DNA from 2 places in the Nocardiopsis yanglingensis genome. Region 1 is predicted to be linked to the other one. Evidence: riboswitches for the same ligand, from Rfam matches in the RefSeq annotation. Region 1 holds a riboswitch; the other holds the start of a gene.
The links. Region 1 has a riboswitch for cobalamin ahead of btuB (TonB-dependent vitamin B12 receptor). Riboswitches for the same ligand answer to the same signal wherever they lie in the genome.
Positions count from the first base shown of each region.

Region 1 (7,277 bases):
GCGGTCACCCAGCCCGGTGATGCGGTCGGCATCGAGGCGCCGTCCTACTTCAACCTCTACCCGTTGCTGGCCAACCTCGGCCTGCAGGCCATCGAACTGCCCACCCACCCGCAGCACGGCCTGGATGTCGATGCACTGGAATCGATGCTGGAGCACACGCCGCTGGCCGCACTGGTGGTGATGCCGACCGTGCACAACCCGCTGGGCTGCACCATGCCGACACCCGCCAAACAACGCCTGGCCGAACTGGTCAACGCGCGCCAGCTGCCGCTGATCGAAGATGCGGTGTACGCAGAACTGCAGTTCTGCGAGCCGCCGGCACCGCTGCTGAAGGCGTTTGATCGCGACGGCTGGGTGATGGTGGTCGGAGGTTTCTCCAAGACACTGGCACCGGATTACCGCATCGGCTGGCTGGATGGCGGCCGCTTCGCCGAGCGCATCGCGCTGCTGAAATTCCAGTCCACCGGTGGCGAACCGCAGCTGCTGGGCGACGCGGTGGCGGCGTATCTGGAAGCGGGCAGCTACGAGCACCATCTCCACCGCATGCGCCGGCTGTACCGCGAGCAGGTCGGGCGGCTGCGCCAGCTGGTGGCCGAACACTTCCCGGCCGGCACCCGTGCCACCGAGCCACAGGGCGGATTCCTGCTGTGGCTGGAACTGCCGGGCGTGGACACGCGCGAGCTGTTCGAGCGTGCACTGCAGGAGGACATCGTGTTCATGCCCGGCCAGGTGTATTCGCGCGGCGCTCGCTACCGCCACTGCCTGCGGTTGTCGTGCTGCCAGACGCTGGATGCGCGCTTCATCGGCGCGGTGGAGCGACTGGGTGGGATTGCGAGGGAGCTGGCGGCTGCAGCTGGGTTGGGCGGGCGGGTGGCGGCAAACCGGGGTTGCGCGGGGGGTCGGTTGTGCCCGCCCCGCGCCCGGCACTACCCAGGATCACTCAAGCAGATGCGCCGACAGCGCTTCGCCATTCGCACCCGGCAGATGCGGCAGCCGTCCCCAGCACGGCATCGGCAGGCGCTGCTGCAACGTCGCGATGTTCTCGTCCTGGCGCTGCATCGCCGGGTCGATGTGGTTGCCGATCCAGCCCAGGCACTCCACGCCGCTGGCCTGCAGCGACTGCGCAGTCAGCCGAGCATGGTTGACGCAGCCCAGTCGCATGCCCACCACCAGCAGTACTGGCAGCCGCAGTGCACGTACCAGGTCCAGCTGGTCCAGCGTGGCCGAGACCGGCGCCAGCCAGCCGCCAACGCCCTCCACCACCACGACATCGGCCTGCGCGCGCAATCGTGCGAACGCGGCCACGATCGGCGCCAACTCCACCTGCACGCCATCCTCGGCAGCGGCCAGCTCCGGTGCCAGCGGCTGCCGCAGCGCATACGGGTTCAGGTCGGCATAGTCCGGCACCGGCCAACTGGCCGCCTGCAGCGCCAATGCATCCTCGTTGCGCAGGCCCTGACCCAGGTCTTCGCTGCCGCTGGCCACCGGCTTCATGCCCACCGCGCGCAGGCCGCGCCGGCGCAGCGCATGCAGCAGCGCGGTGCTGGCCGCGGTCTTGCCGATCTCGGTATCGGTGCCGGTGACGAACAGGGCAGGCGGCAGCGTGGCAGGCAACAGCATCGACAAGCTCCAACGGGGCAACAGAGCGTGCATTATCGCCGGCCCGGCGCGCTTGCTAGACTGCGGGCATGTTCGCCAATGCCTCGCTCACCGGCAGCAAGCCGGAACAATACGCCCAGCTGCTGGAACAGGCCCGTGGCCTGGTCTACGCCGAGTCCGACCGCATCGCCAACGCGGCCAACCTCTCCGCACTGGTCTACCACGCCCTGCCCGACCTGAACTGGGTGGGCTTCTACCTGTACGACGGCAAAGAGCTGGTGGTCGGACCGTTCCAGGGCCTGCCGGCCTGCGTGCGCATCCCCCTGGACAAGGGCGTGTGCGGTGCCGCTGCCAGCCAGCGCGTGACCCAGCGCGTGGATGATGTCGATGCCTTCCCCGGCCACATCGCCTGCGATTCGGCCTCGCGTTCGGAGCTGGTGGTGCCGCTGCTGCGCGGCGATGAACTGATCGGCGTATTCGACATCGACAGCCCGAAGGTCGGCCGCTTCGATGCCGATGACCAGGCCGGCCTGGAAGCCATCGCCCGCGTGTTCGTCGAGGCGCTGGGATGAGCGCACCGAAGCTGCGCAACATCGGCCCCAAGAGTGCGGCGTGGCTGCGCCAGGTCGGCCTGCGCAGCCGCGAAGACCTGGTTGCGATCGGTGCCGTGGGCGCCTTTGTCAAGGTCAAGCGCGCGGGCTTCAAGCCCAGCCTGAACCTGCTGTACTCACTGGAAGGCGCACTGCTGGACTGCCACTGGCAGGAACTGAGCGAGCCGCAGCGTGAGGCGCTGGTGCAGGATTACGAAGCGCGCATCGCCGCGCATCCGTTGAAAGCGGCCGGCCCGGCCTCGGGCCCGGTACATGAGCAGCGCTTCGATGCCGACGATGACGCTGAGGACAGCGTGGCCGAGCGCGCGGACGAGGATTGACGGCCTGGTAGTGCCGGCCGCTGGCCGGCAACCTCAGGAACGTTGCAAAGATCGTGCAGCTGCCGGCCAGCGGCCGGCACTACCGATCGGTTACGGCTGCTGCAGCTCCAGCAGCTCGCCCACCAGCCCGACCTCACCGCGTTCCAGCCACACCCGCAGACGGGTGCCGTGGTCGATGCGCAATGCCCAGCACAGCGACATCGGCAGGCCACAGACCTGCGACAGCACCATGCGCAGCGGGCCGCCATGGCTGACCACCAGCGTCGGCACCGGGTCGTCATCATCGAGCAGGCGATCCAGCGCGCGCGCGATGCGCCGCTCGAAGTGGCCCCAGCTTTCACCGTTCGGCGGCGGGAATGCATGCGGATCGGCATGGAAGGCCGCCAGTGCATCCTCCGGCAGGTCGAACAGCGACTGCCCGTCCCAATCACCGAAATCCAGCTCTTCCCATTCCTCGTCCGCGTCCACGTCCAGCCCGCGCGGGGTGGCCAGTGCCATGGCGGTGTGCAGCGAGCGCAGGCGCGGCGAGCTGATCACCCGCTCCCAGGGATGCGCGGCGTAGGCCTCGACCAGTTCCTGTGGCAGGCGGGCCAGCTGCGGCGGATCGCTGCGGCCATCAAGGAATTCATCGCGACCATTGCCGGCGTGGCGGACCAGGTCGAGGATCATGCGTGCGTCCCATGCGGGCGACGCAGGTACAACGGAAAACGGGCGGACATCGGCAACGGCACCACGGGATCTGAGGGGCCATTCTAAGGGCAGTCGAGCAAGCTCGACGCTACGCGCTGCCTGCGATGCCGTAGACTGCGCGCACTTCCAGGTGACCTGCGGCCATGGCCGGCAGGTTGAAACGGGAAGCCGGTGACGCGTGTTTCCACGCCATGCCGGCGCTGCCCCCGCAACGGTAAGCACGTCAGTTCCAGGCAACACCGCCACTGTGCCGCAGGCATGGGAAGGCGCCTGGACGGTGGCCTCGCGCCACCTGGCGGCGAGCCCGGAGACCGGCCCGGAAGCCTAAGGTCGCGATGCGGTGGGCATGGCGCTGGATGATCGCGGCCTGTGCTGCGGCATCGGCGCGTGCCTGCCTTCGCGGCTCTTCCCCTTCGCCACGCGGGCGTGCGTGGCACCTGGAGTCCCCCATGAAGCTGCAGTCCCGAATGCTGTCCCTGGCCGTGCTGGCCGCCCTGCCCGCGCTGGCCCAGGCCACCGATGACACCACCGCGCTCGACCAGATCCTGGTCACCGCCACCCGCACCCCCATCGCCCTGCAGGACAGCATCGCGCCGGCGCAGGTGATCGACCGCGCGCAGATCGAATCCAGCCAGGCTACGTCGCTGCAGGAACTGCTGCGCGGCCGTGCCGGCATCAACCTGACCAACTCCGGCGGCCTCGGCAAGCAGAGCTCGCTGTTCCTGCGCGGCACCAACTCGGGCCACACCGTGGTGCTGGTCGATGGCGTGCGCATCAACAGTGCCGACCTCGGCCTGGCCATGTACCAGGACCTGCCGCTGGCGCAGATCGAACGCGTCGAAATCGTACGCGGCCCGCAGTCCAGCCTGTACGGTGCAGACGCCATCGGCGGCGTGATCCAGATCTTCACCCGCCGCAACCAGGGCGATTTCGCCCCGCACTTCCAGCTCGGTGGTGGCAGCAACGGGCTGCGTGAAGCCAGCGGCGGCATCGGTGGTGGCACCGAGCGCGGCTGGTTCGGCGCCGACATCGCCTACCAGCATTCCGATGGCATCGATGCCTGCCGTGGCTCGGCGACGCTGTTCACCGGTTGCTTCGCCGACGAGCCAGACCGCGACGGCTACCGCAACCTGTCCAAGAGCCTGCGTGGCGGCTACACCTTCAACGACCAGTGGAACGTGGAAGGCAGCGCGCTGCGCGCCGACGGCAAGAACCACTACGACGGTTACTACAACTACTCCGAAACCCGCCAGCAGGTCCTGGCCGGCAAGGTGCGCTACACCCCGTCCGAACGCCTGGCATTCACCGCCAATGTCGGCCGCAGCGACAACGAGTCGGACAACTTCGGCGCACCGGGTGTGTTCGGCAGTGCTCAGACCCATCGCGACAGCGCCTCGCTGCAGGGTGACATCACGCTGGCCGAGGGTCAGCTGCTGAGCACCGGCGTGGACTGGAGCGAAGACAACCTGGATGGCAGCAGCGCCGGATATCTGGTCGACAGCCGCCGCAACACCGGCGTGTTCGTGCAGTACCAGGGCCGCTTCGGCCGCCACCAGCTGCAGGTCAGTGCCCGCAACGACGACAACCAGCAGTTCGGCAATCACGCCACCGGCAGCGTTGGCTGGGCCATGGAGCTGGGCCACGGCCTGCGCGTCAATGCCAGCTACGGCACGGCGTTCAAGGCACCGACCTTCAGCGACCTGTACGACCCGTGGAGCGGCGTGCCGACGTTGAACCCGGAGAAGTCCAAGAGCGCCAACCTCGGTGTTTCGCAGCAGGGCCAAGGCTGGCACTGGGGCCTGGACGTGTACGAAACGCGCATCGATGACCTGATCACCTACGATGCGTCCACGATGAAAATGCAGCAGGTGGAGAAGGCGCGCATCCGTGGTGCCGAGCTGACCGGTGGCGTGCTGCTGGCCGGCTTCGACATCAATGCGCAGCTGAGCTACACCGACCCGCGCAACCGCACCCATGGCAGCACCCAGTTCGACAACTGGCTGCCGCGCCGCGCGCAGCAGACCGCGCGCCTGGACATTGATCGCCGCTTCGGTGATTTCCGCGCCGGCCTGACCGTGCAGGGTGCGGGCAAGCGCTATGACGATGCCGCCAACGCAGTGAAGGTCGGCGGCTACGGCACGCTGGACCTGCGCGCCGAATACGCGCTGACGCCGGAGTGGTCGCTGCTGGCGCGTGCCGCCAACGTGTTCGACCGCCGCTACGAGACGGTGGCGTGGTTCAACCAGCCTGGTCGCGAGTACCAGCTGAGCGTGCGTTACCAGCCGAAGTGACCGCATGGTTTTTGTTTGGGCGGGCGGGGGGCGGCAAACATCATGACCTTCGGCAACGTCCCCGGGGTTGCCGGCCAGCGGCCGGCACTACCCCTTGCGTCGGCCCGGATCACTGCCCGGCGACCGGCGTTATCCGTTGCATCAGTCCTGCAACCCCGGCAGTTCACGCAGGTCGTCGATCACCGCCACCGCATGCGCAGTGGCCAGGTCCAGGCCGCGCGGATAGCCGTAACGCACCAGCGCGATCGGCATCCCTGCATCTTCGGCGGCGCGGTAGTCGGTCAACGAATCGCCCACCATCAGGCAGGCGTCCACCGGCAGCCCGAAGTGCGCGGCGATGTGCCGCAGCGGCTCACCGCTGGGCTTGCGCTGTGGCAGCGAGTCGCCGCCCAGCACCAGCGCGAACGCATCACCGATGCCCAGGTGCTGCAGCAGCGGCGGCACCAGCGCTTCGGGCTTGTTGGTACAGATCGCCAGCGGCACGTTGCGTGCACGCAGTTGCGCCAGCGCTTCACCCACGCCATCGAACAGACGCGGGCTGCGCAGCAGGCATTCGCGATAGTGCACCATGAATACCGGCATCACTTCGGCCAGGTCGACCTCACGACCAGCGGCATGCACGGCCTGTTCGACCAGGCGGCGCACACCGTCGCCGATCCAGCCCAGCACCGTGGTTTCCGGCACGCGTGCCACGCCGATGTCCTCCAGCGTGCGGTTCAGTGCTTCGGCGATATCGGCGGCGCTGTCGACCAGCGTGCCATCGAGGTCGAACACGACCAGCGGATAGGGATACGACAAGGGACGGCACCTGCATGACGTGGGGCCGTCCATTGTACGCCGCTGGTTTTTGCGCCGATCCGCTTCAACCGATGCGGCGCGCGCGGGTGGCCAGGAAGGTGGGCAGATAGCGGTCGATCAGGAAACGCGGCTGCGGCTGCCAGTCTTCCATGAAGCGATCGATGACGAAGCCGGCATCGAGCTGACCACCGATCAGTTCGGTCAGACTGTGGCCGAAGGTCAGCGCGTCGCCACGGGCCAGCTTCGCCTCGCGCTCGGACGGCGCCAGGTCTTCCAGGTCCGAATAGGGAATGGCGTACTTCGGCCGGATCAGGCCTTGTGCATCCAGCTGCGGATCGCGCGCACCAACGAACAGCACCGGGTTGTAGAAGCTGGCCATCAGCATGCCATCGCGTGCCAGCACGCGGCGGCATTCGGTCCACACCGGGCGCACATCAGGCACATACAGGTTCGAGATCGGGTGGAACACCACATCGAAACTGTCGTTGGCGAATACGTGCAGATCGCGCATGTCACCCTGCACGGTGCGCAGCTGCAGGCCATCGCGCGCAGCGACCCTGCGGTCCTGTTCCAGCTGCCCATCGGACAGGTCGAACACGGTGACGTCTGCCCCGGCCGCCGCCAGCACCGGCGCCTGCTGTCCACCGCCCGACGCCAGGCACAGGATGCGGCGGCCGCGCACATCGCCCAACCAGTCCAGCGGCAGCGCGCGCGGGGTCAGATGTACCTGCCAGCGGCCCTCGCGCGCGGCGGCAATCGTTGAGCTTTCCACCGGGCGCGACCATTCGCGCACTTCGCTGGCCTGGCGGTCCCAGGCAGCACGGTTGTGGTCGATCAAGGCCTGTCCATGGTTCATGTGTTCTCCTTGCCCGGTGGGCGCCAATCCAGATCCTGGAAGGCCGGGCTGGCGAAACACTCGCCCAGGAAATCCAGGAATCGCCGCATGATAGCGGGCTGCTGGCGCCGTG
Region 1 is NZ_JBJNRH010000021.1:41,305-48,581, reverse strand. Features, by position in the region: partial or broken gene ACJ7C5_RS19760 (aminotransferase-like domain-containing protein) at 1-777, shown strand, start outside; gene bioD (dethiobiotin synthase) at 937-1,620, opposite strand; gene ACJ7C5_RS19750 (GAF domain-containing protein) at 1,689-2,171, shown strand; gene ACJ7C5_RS19745 (TfoX/Sxy family protein) at 2,168-2,530, shown strand; gene ACJ7C5_RS19740 (histidine phosphatase family protein) at 2,621-3,199, opposite strand; cobalamin riboswitch at 3,332-3,554, shown strand; gene btuB (TonB-dependent vitamin B12 receptor) at 3,670-5,511, shown strand; gene gph (phosphoglycolate phosphatase) at 5,653-6,309, opposite strand; gene ACJ7C5_RS19725 (class I SAM-dependent methyltransferase) at 6,374-7,165, opposite strand; gene ACJ7C5_RS19720 (LysR family transcriptional regulator) at 7,162-7,277, opposite strand, start outside.

Region 2 (7,277 bases), on a different contig from region 1:
GCCACTACCGCTCTGGGTCAGACGATCGCAATCCCCGCCTTGCCCAGCGCCTCACGCACCATCGCGTCGTTGGCGTCGGTCACCGGCTTGGTCAGCTCCCACAGGAACTTCACCCGGAAGCCAGATTTCACCGCATCCTGCGCGCTCCACAGCACGCAGTAGTCGCGGGCCAGGCCGCACACGTGCACTTCGCGGATGCGACGTTCGTGCAGCCAGCCGGCCAGGCCGGTGGCCGGGCGCTCGCCATCAGGGCCGTGGTTCTCGCGGAAGGCGCTGTACGAATCCACCTGTTGGCGCGTGCCCTTGCGCAGGATCAGGTCGGCCACCGTCCAGTCCACGCCCGGGTGCAGGGCGGCACCGGCGCTGCCCTGCACGCAATGGTCCGGCCACAGCGTCTGCGGCTGCGCGTGCAGCAGGATGGTCTCGAACGGGCGCTGGCCGGGGTGCTGGCTGGCAAACGAGGCATGGTCGGCCGGGTGCCAGTCCTGGGTCGCCACCACGGTGCGGTAGCGGCGCTGTGCCAGCAGATCGGCAATCGGTGCTACCAACGCATCGCCCTGGTCGCAGGCCAGCGCACCGCCGGGCATGAAGTCCGGCTGCAGGTCGATCACCAGCAGGGCGACGTCGGCGGGCAGGGCGGTCATGGCAGGTCCGGTACAACAGAAGGGGCGACCAGCGTGGCCGCCCCATGCCTGCACGTCAATCGCCCTGCGGCGTCTCAGCGTCCTGCCCGTAGTACAGCAGGCCGATCTTGATCCGTTCGCGGCCGTTCTCGCGGCGGTGACGGTTGGCGTCGCGCAGCGAGTACACGCAGCCGCAGTACTCCTGCTGGTAGAACTGCTCGCGCTTGCTGATCTCGATCATGCGGCTGGCGCCGCCGCCCTTGCGCCAGTTGTAGTCCCAGTACTGCAGGCCTTCATAGCGCGACGCGGCACGGATGCCGCAGTCGTTGATCTGCGCCATGTTCTTCCAGCGCGAGATGCCCAGCGACGAACTGATGGTGTCGTAGCCATGCTCGTGCGCATACAGCGCGGTGCGCTCGAAGCGCATGTCGAAGCACATCGTGCAGCGGATGCCGCGTTCGGGCTCGTTTTCCATGCCGCGCGCACGGCTGAACCAGTTGTCGGTGTCGTAGTCGCAGTCGATGAACGGGATGTCGTGCTGTTCGGCGAAGCGGATGTTCTCCTGCTTGCGCAGCTCGTATTCCTTCACCGGATGGATGTTGGGGTTGTAGAAGAAGATCGCGTAGTCGATCCCGGAGGCGGTGATCGCCTCCATCACTTCGCCGGAACAGGGCGCGCAGCACGAATGCAGCAGCAGGCGCTTGCCGTCGGCGGGCAGGGTCAGGGTGGGGCGTTGGAGCTCGGTCATCGTCAGGTACCGCATGGACCGCCGGCAACGGCGGTGGCCCATGCATCAGCGCGTGGGTGAACGGGTCTGGCCGGAAACCGTGAACAGGACGCGCGCGGCCACACCGCCTGCACGCGCAGGACGACGACGGCCCCGGCAACCTCCCCGCGGAGATTCCAGGTCGAGTCAGGGGACGGTCGTGTCCCCCGGCCGGGGCCGGTATTCGGGCTGATGGACACGGGCCGCAGCCCACCTACTACCCGCCGCTTCCCAGGCGTGAGCCCAGTGCTGTTGGCAGGATTCGTTTCCATTCACCGCTGCGGGGCAGCTCCGGAATGGGCGCGCGAGGCGCCTTCACCGGATTCCCGTTTAAATCCCTGCCCGCGCCGCAGCGATGAGAGGGATACCTTCGGCGTGTGCAAAGTGGACCTGTTGGTGGCGCGGGTCAAGGGGTACCGGGGTTGGAGCCCGGTGCGCTGCAACGGGATCCGACCCCAGCGGAAGGAAGGGGTCGGATCCCGCTGCCACGCAGCGGGCTCTGGCCCCGGTCGGGATGCAACTTCAACGCCCCGCCGCTGCCCGCGCGCGGATCTCATCCAGCCGCTGGTCGTGCAGCAGGCGGCCGTTCTCCCACACGGTCACCATCGCATCCTCGAAGCCGTCCGGCAGGGTGTCGTCGCCGTTGGCCGGCAGTGGCACCGTATGCAGGCTGCCGTCATCCAGGCGGCGCAGCAGGCGCATGCGGCCGCGCTTGCTGGCCTTGCCGGCGTCGGTGATCGGGTCCTTGTAGACATCGATCCACTCGCCGTCCACCCGTGCGGCCGAACACTTCAGCGCGAACTTCTGCGTATCGCGGTCCAGCCGCTGCAGCAGTGCACCACCCATGCCGAAGGCCACGTTGTCGGCGGCGTAGCCGTCGTCGGTAATGCGCTGCAGGATGGCCCGGATCGTGTCCGGGTTGATGCCATCGCCCTGGATCACCCGCACGTGGTTGAGCACGCGGTAGCCCTTTTTATTGAGGGTGTGGCCGAAGGCTTCATCCAGCCGGCGCAGGCTTTCGGCCACCACCTCCACCGGGTCGCCCGAGTCGGGACGGATGACCAGGGTGGCGCCCGAGGCGATCACTTCATCGCGCAGGGTGGTACCCCAGTGCTCGCTGATCGCGTGGTAGATGTCATAGCTGTCCGACACCACCGCTACGATCGCACCGGGCTTGCCGAACTGGCGCAGCATGTTGCGGTAGGCGTCCACCTCGCGCTCGCGGCCCCAGCTGGTGATGGTGCTGTGCTCGGCGGCGGGAATCGAATGGCCGGCCATCGGCGCGTGGTAGTGCGCGCGCGCCAGGCACAGCGCCGAGACCGTATCGGTGCCGAGGAAGTTGACCAGATGCGCGGCACCGCCCAGCGCGGCCGATTCCAGGCTCGATACACCGCGCGCGCCGAAGTCGTGCAGCTTGAACGGCAGCTGCCCCTGCGGGTCGTCACTGGTCTGCTGCAGGAACGCGGCAATGGTCTGCCGTGCATGCCAGCTGATGGTGGCCACGGTGACCGGGTACCACACGCGCAGCAACAGCGTTTCCAGGTACGAGGGCACCCAGAACGCGGCAGGATCGGTCGATTCAATGGTCATCAGCGCCTGGTGGGTGGGCACCACGCTGCCCTCGGGCACGGCGCGGATGCGCACCGGCAGGTGGCCGCCAAGCCGGTCGACGATATCGCGCCAGCCGGCTTCGTTGAACGGTTCGCCATGCGCGGCGAACAGCGCAGCGGCGTCGTCGATGTCGGCGTGGGTGACCGGCCGTGCCAGGGCGTCCTTGAGGATCGCCTGCAGGCCGAAGAACACCGTGCGATCGTGCAGGCCACCACGTGATTCCACGTAGAAGAAGGTGGCATCGGTACCCGGCGGGTACTGCAGCCAATGGCTGGCCTTGTAGCTGTCGGTGTTGAGGAGAAGATTATCGAGGTAGTGCATGACGGAAGCTCCTTCGCGTCGAGTAACACCGGCGGTCTATCCGCCAGTGGGGAGGCCGGGCAGGTCAGCCGCGGCCGAGGAAGTACTCCAGGATGTGCAGGTGGTCTTCGAACAGCTGCGGGCCCATGTCCAACGCTTCACTCACCGGTATCCAGCGCGCCTTGTCGGCATCGTCGCCACCGCGCACCGGCGGCAGGTCACCGGCCGGGAACTCGAAGTGGAAGCCGTGGGTGATGGTGCGGCCACGCTGGCTGCGGTCGGGGTGGTCGAACACCTGCTGGCCCTTCTGCGAGCCCTTCAGCACCGGCAGCGGAATCTTCAGCCGGGTTTCCTCGCGCAGTTCGCGCAGGCAGCTGTCGAGCAGGCTCTGTTCCTGGCCGACGAAGCCGCCGGGCAGCGCCCACAGCCCCTTGCCGGGTTCCGAACGGCGCCGCACCAGCAGCACGTGGCCCGAATGCACGACCACCGCATCGGTGGTGACGAAGGTGGGCGCGTAGGGCGCATCCTTCCACGCGGCTTTGTACTGTTCGATGAAGCGGTACTCGGCCACCAGCTGGCCATAGGCAGGCGCGCTTTTGCGGAACGCTTCGAGCATGTCGTACACCGGCGCCGGCACGTTGCCACGCAGCATCAACAGCGCGCCGTGGAAGTCGACGTCGCCGGCTTCGAACAGGTAGCGCCGCAGCTCGGTGGCCGACAGGGTGGCGGTGTGCTGCACGTCCACCAGCGGCCACTGCGGGAATTCCCGCAGGTAGTAGCTGGAGGCGTCCTTGTCCATGCCGATCAGGCCAACCTTCGCATCAGCGGCGGCGCCGTCGTTACGCAGCGCTTCGGCCACCTGTCGCTGCACGTTGGCGATCCACTGCGCTTCGTTGTACAGGTGGTCGCGCAGCGGGCGGATCAGCAGGCGGTCGGTGTGGCCATCGAGGGCGGCCTGGATCATCACGGCGCGTTCGGCCACGGTCCAGGGATTGCGCAGGCTGCGAGGGGTATCGGCAGAGCCGACCAGGAAGATCAGCTTGCGGGCCCGGCTCAGCGCCAGGCGGGCAACGGCGGCATGGCCGTTATGGAAGGGCTCGAATCGCCCGATGAAGACGAGATAATCGAATTCCATGAGAATCCCTCATGTCGTTGTGGCAGCCGCGGGTCTGTCCCTTGGCTTGCTGCAGATGCTACGCCGATGGCGGGGCGGGTCAAGCCTGCAGGCATGCCTTCCGCTGAACGCCGGAGATTCCTGCCCGGACTGCGCTGGTGTTCTCAGGCCCTGAGAAGCCTCTGCGCCATACTGGCACCCACGCGGCGGACGGCATGCTCGGGGGCAAGACAGTGGCGGACAAGTACTGCGATCTGGTCATGAAAGGCGGCATCACCAGCGGCATCGTGTACCCCAATGCGGTACTGGCGCTGGCGCGCGAGTATCGCTTCAAGAGCATCGGCGGCACCTCGGCGGGCGCCATCGCTGCGGCGGTGGCGGCCGCGGCTGCATGCGGTGATCGCCGCCAGCAGGCCGGCGAGCACCTGCCCGGCGATGCCGGCTACGGCGGGTTGTCGGCGGTATCGGCGCAGCTGTCGCGTCGCGGCTTCATCTACAGCCTGTTCCAGCCGGCACGGGGCGCGCGCGCCGCCTACCGGCTGCTGGTGGTGCTGACCGGCAATGCCGGCCTGCCGCACAAACTGCTGTGCCTGGCCATCGCGGTATTCGAGATCGCGCCGCTGGAAGTGCTGGTGTCGCTGGCGCTGCTGCTCGGCCTGGGCTGGTGGGGCGGCGGCTGGAGCGGCGTGGCCGCCACGCTGCTGCCATCACTGCTGTGCGCTTACGGCGCCGGCGTGGCCGGTGCCGCGCTGCGGGTGGCGCGGGTGGCGCGGCGCAATCTGCTGGGCCTGTGCAGTGGCCTTGGCCGCGACGCGCGCAAGCCAGCGTTGACCGAGTGGCTGCACGAGTGCCTGCAGCAGTTGTCAGGCAAACCGCTGGATGCACCGCTCACCTTCGCCGACCTGCACGATGCGCCGCGCTATGCCGGCGAGCCGGACAGCCCGCATGCGATCAGCCTGCAGATGATCACCACCTGCGTGTCGCACAACGAGCCACGCACACTGCCGCTGGGCGGCGCGCAGTTCTGGTTCCTGCGCGAGGAGTTCGAGCAGCTGTTCCCCGCCAGCGTGGTGCAGTGGCTGGTGACGCAGGCCGGCCTGCCGCTGGAGGTGGACGGGCGCCGGTACTACCACCTGCCGCAGGGCCCGAAGCTGCCGGTGCTGGTGGCCACGCGCATGAGCCTGAGCTTCCCGCTGCTGATCAGCGCGGTGCCGCTGCATGAGCCCTCGCGCCGCGAACGCCGCTGTGAACCGACCGCGCCAGCAGCCGACCAGGAGCACAACGTGGCCGACAGCATGGAAGGGCTGACCAGTGCCGGGCAGACCTGCGGCCCGGTGATCACCGCGTTCCGCATCTGCTGGTTCTCCGATGGTGGCATCAGCAGCAACTTCCCGATCCACCTGTTCGACGCCGCCCTGCCGCGCTGGCCAACCTTCGCCATCAATCTGGTCTACCCGCAGCATGCCGAAGACGTGAGCCACGGCAGCAGTGGCCGCCAAGCGCTGGAGCATGCCGTGTTCCTGCCCACCGAGAACCGCCACGGCTGGCAGCGCACCTACCAGTCGATCGCCACGCCGCTGGCCGCTGCGGAGCTGGGTCGTTTCCTGTTCGCGGTGGTGGCGACCATGCAGAACTGGCGCGACCTGCTGCAGGCGCGCGCGCCGGGCTACCGCGACCGCATCGTGCACGTCAGCCTGCAGGGCGACGAGGGCGGCATGAACCTGGACATGCCACAGGAGGTGCTGACCCGCATCGCCGACAAGGGCAGCCTTGCCGGTGCGCGCTTCTGTTCGTTCTCGTTCGAGAACCACTACTGGATCCGCTGGCGCAACCTGGCTTCGGCCTACCAGCGTTACACGCTGGAAGTGGCACGCACCGACGACCCGGCAGAGCAGGTGCTGGCCTACCGCGCGGCGTACTCGATGGTTGCCCGCGGTGAACCGGCACCGCCGTCATACAAGCTGGGCTCAGAAGACAAGCGGCTGGCCTCGCAGCAGCTGTGGGGGTTGATGGTCGAGCAGGGACGTACCTGGGAAGACCTCGGCCCGGACCTTACTGACGGCGCACCGCGTCCGTTGCCGCAGATGAAAGTGACGCCGATCTACTGATCTCCGCCGCAGCCGATTGAACTGTTCTGGTGGGTGCCGACCTTGGTCGGCACGATCTGACCCCTGCGGTGCCTCATCGCCACGACGCCACCACTGCATCACCCTGCAATGGCGCATACAAGGGCAATGCCAGCTCCTGTTTCACCCAGCCCGGATTGAGCGCACGCAGGCCTGCCAGGTACTCGCGGGCCAGCGCGATATCCCCTTGCCGCATCGCCAGGCGCGCAGCGCGCGCCCAGGTACGGTCCCAGCCATGGGCCAGCGACAACGAGGTCGCCAGTGCTGCACGCGCCCCTGCCACATCGCCTTTGTCCCAGCGCTGCTCGGCGCGGATGATCGCCTCGTTGGACAAGCGCATGTCGTACAGCTCGCGCAGCCTCGCGACCGCGCGTGGGTCAGCGTCCACGCGCAGATCGGTGTCCTGCCAGTCGCCTCCCGGCGTGCGCACCAGCAGCGCGGCCGACCACTGCCCACTGCGCTGGCCGCCTGCTGCCTGGCCGGCTTCCAGTGCCGCCAGCAGGCGCGCAGCCAATTCTCCGTGTGATGCGGTGAAGACGCGTTGCATCGTGGCCAGCACCTGCGGCCCAGCCAGACCATTGCCCTGCACGCTCAGCATGCCTTCGCCCTGCGCACCGGCCCAATCCGCCTGCTGCGCGGTAGCGCCGGTGTACTGCGCATTGCCGCCGCGCGCGCTGACCAGCCCCACCTGGCGCTCGGCAAGCGTGGTGCCATCGAAGTCGCCGTCTTCATCCAAC
Region 2 is NZ_JBJNRH010000011.1:97,321-104,597, reverse strand. Features, by position in the region: gene pncA (bifunctional nicotinamidase/pyrazinamidase) at 18-644, opposite strand; gene ACJ7C5_RS15210 (epoxyqueuosine reductase QueH) at 700-1,371, opposite strand; cobalamin riboswitch at 1,548-1,777, opposite strand; gene ACJ7C5_RS15205 (nicotinate phosphoribosyltransferase) at 1,912-3,321, opposite strand; gene ACJ7C5_RS15200 (bifunctional nicotinamide-nucleotide adenylyltransferase/Nudix hydroxylase) at 3,386-4,435, opposite strand; gene ACJ7C5_RS15195 (hypothetical protein) at 4,675-6,522, shown strand; gene ACJ7C5_RS15190 (DUF1028 domain-containing protein) at 6,596-7,277, opposite strand, start outside.
Region 2: linked by a shared signal. The riboswitch ahead of ACJ7C5_RS15210 (epoxyqueuosine reductase QueH) and the one ahead of btuB (TonB-dependent vitamin B12 receptor) in region 1 are both predicted to bind cobalamin.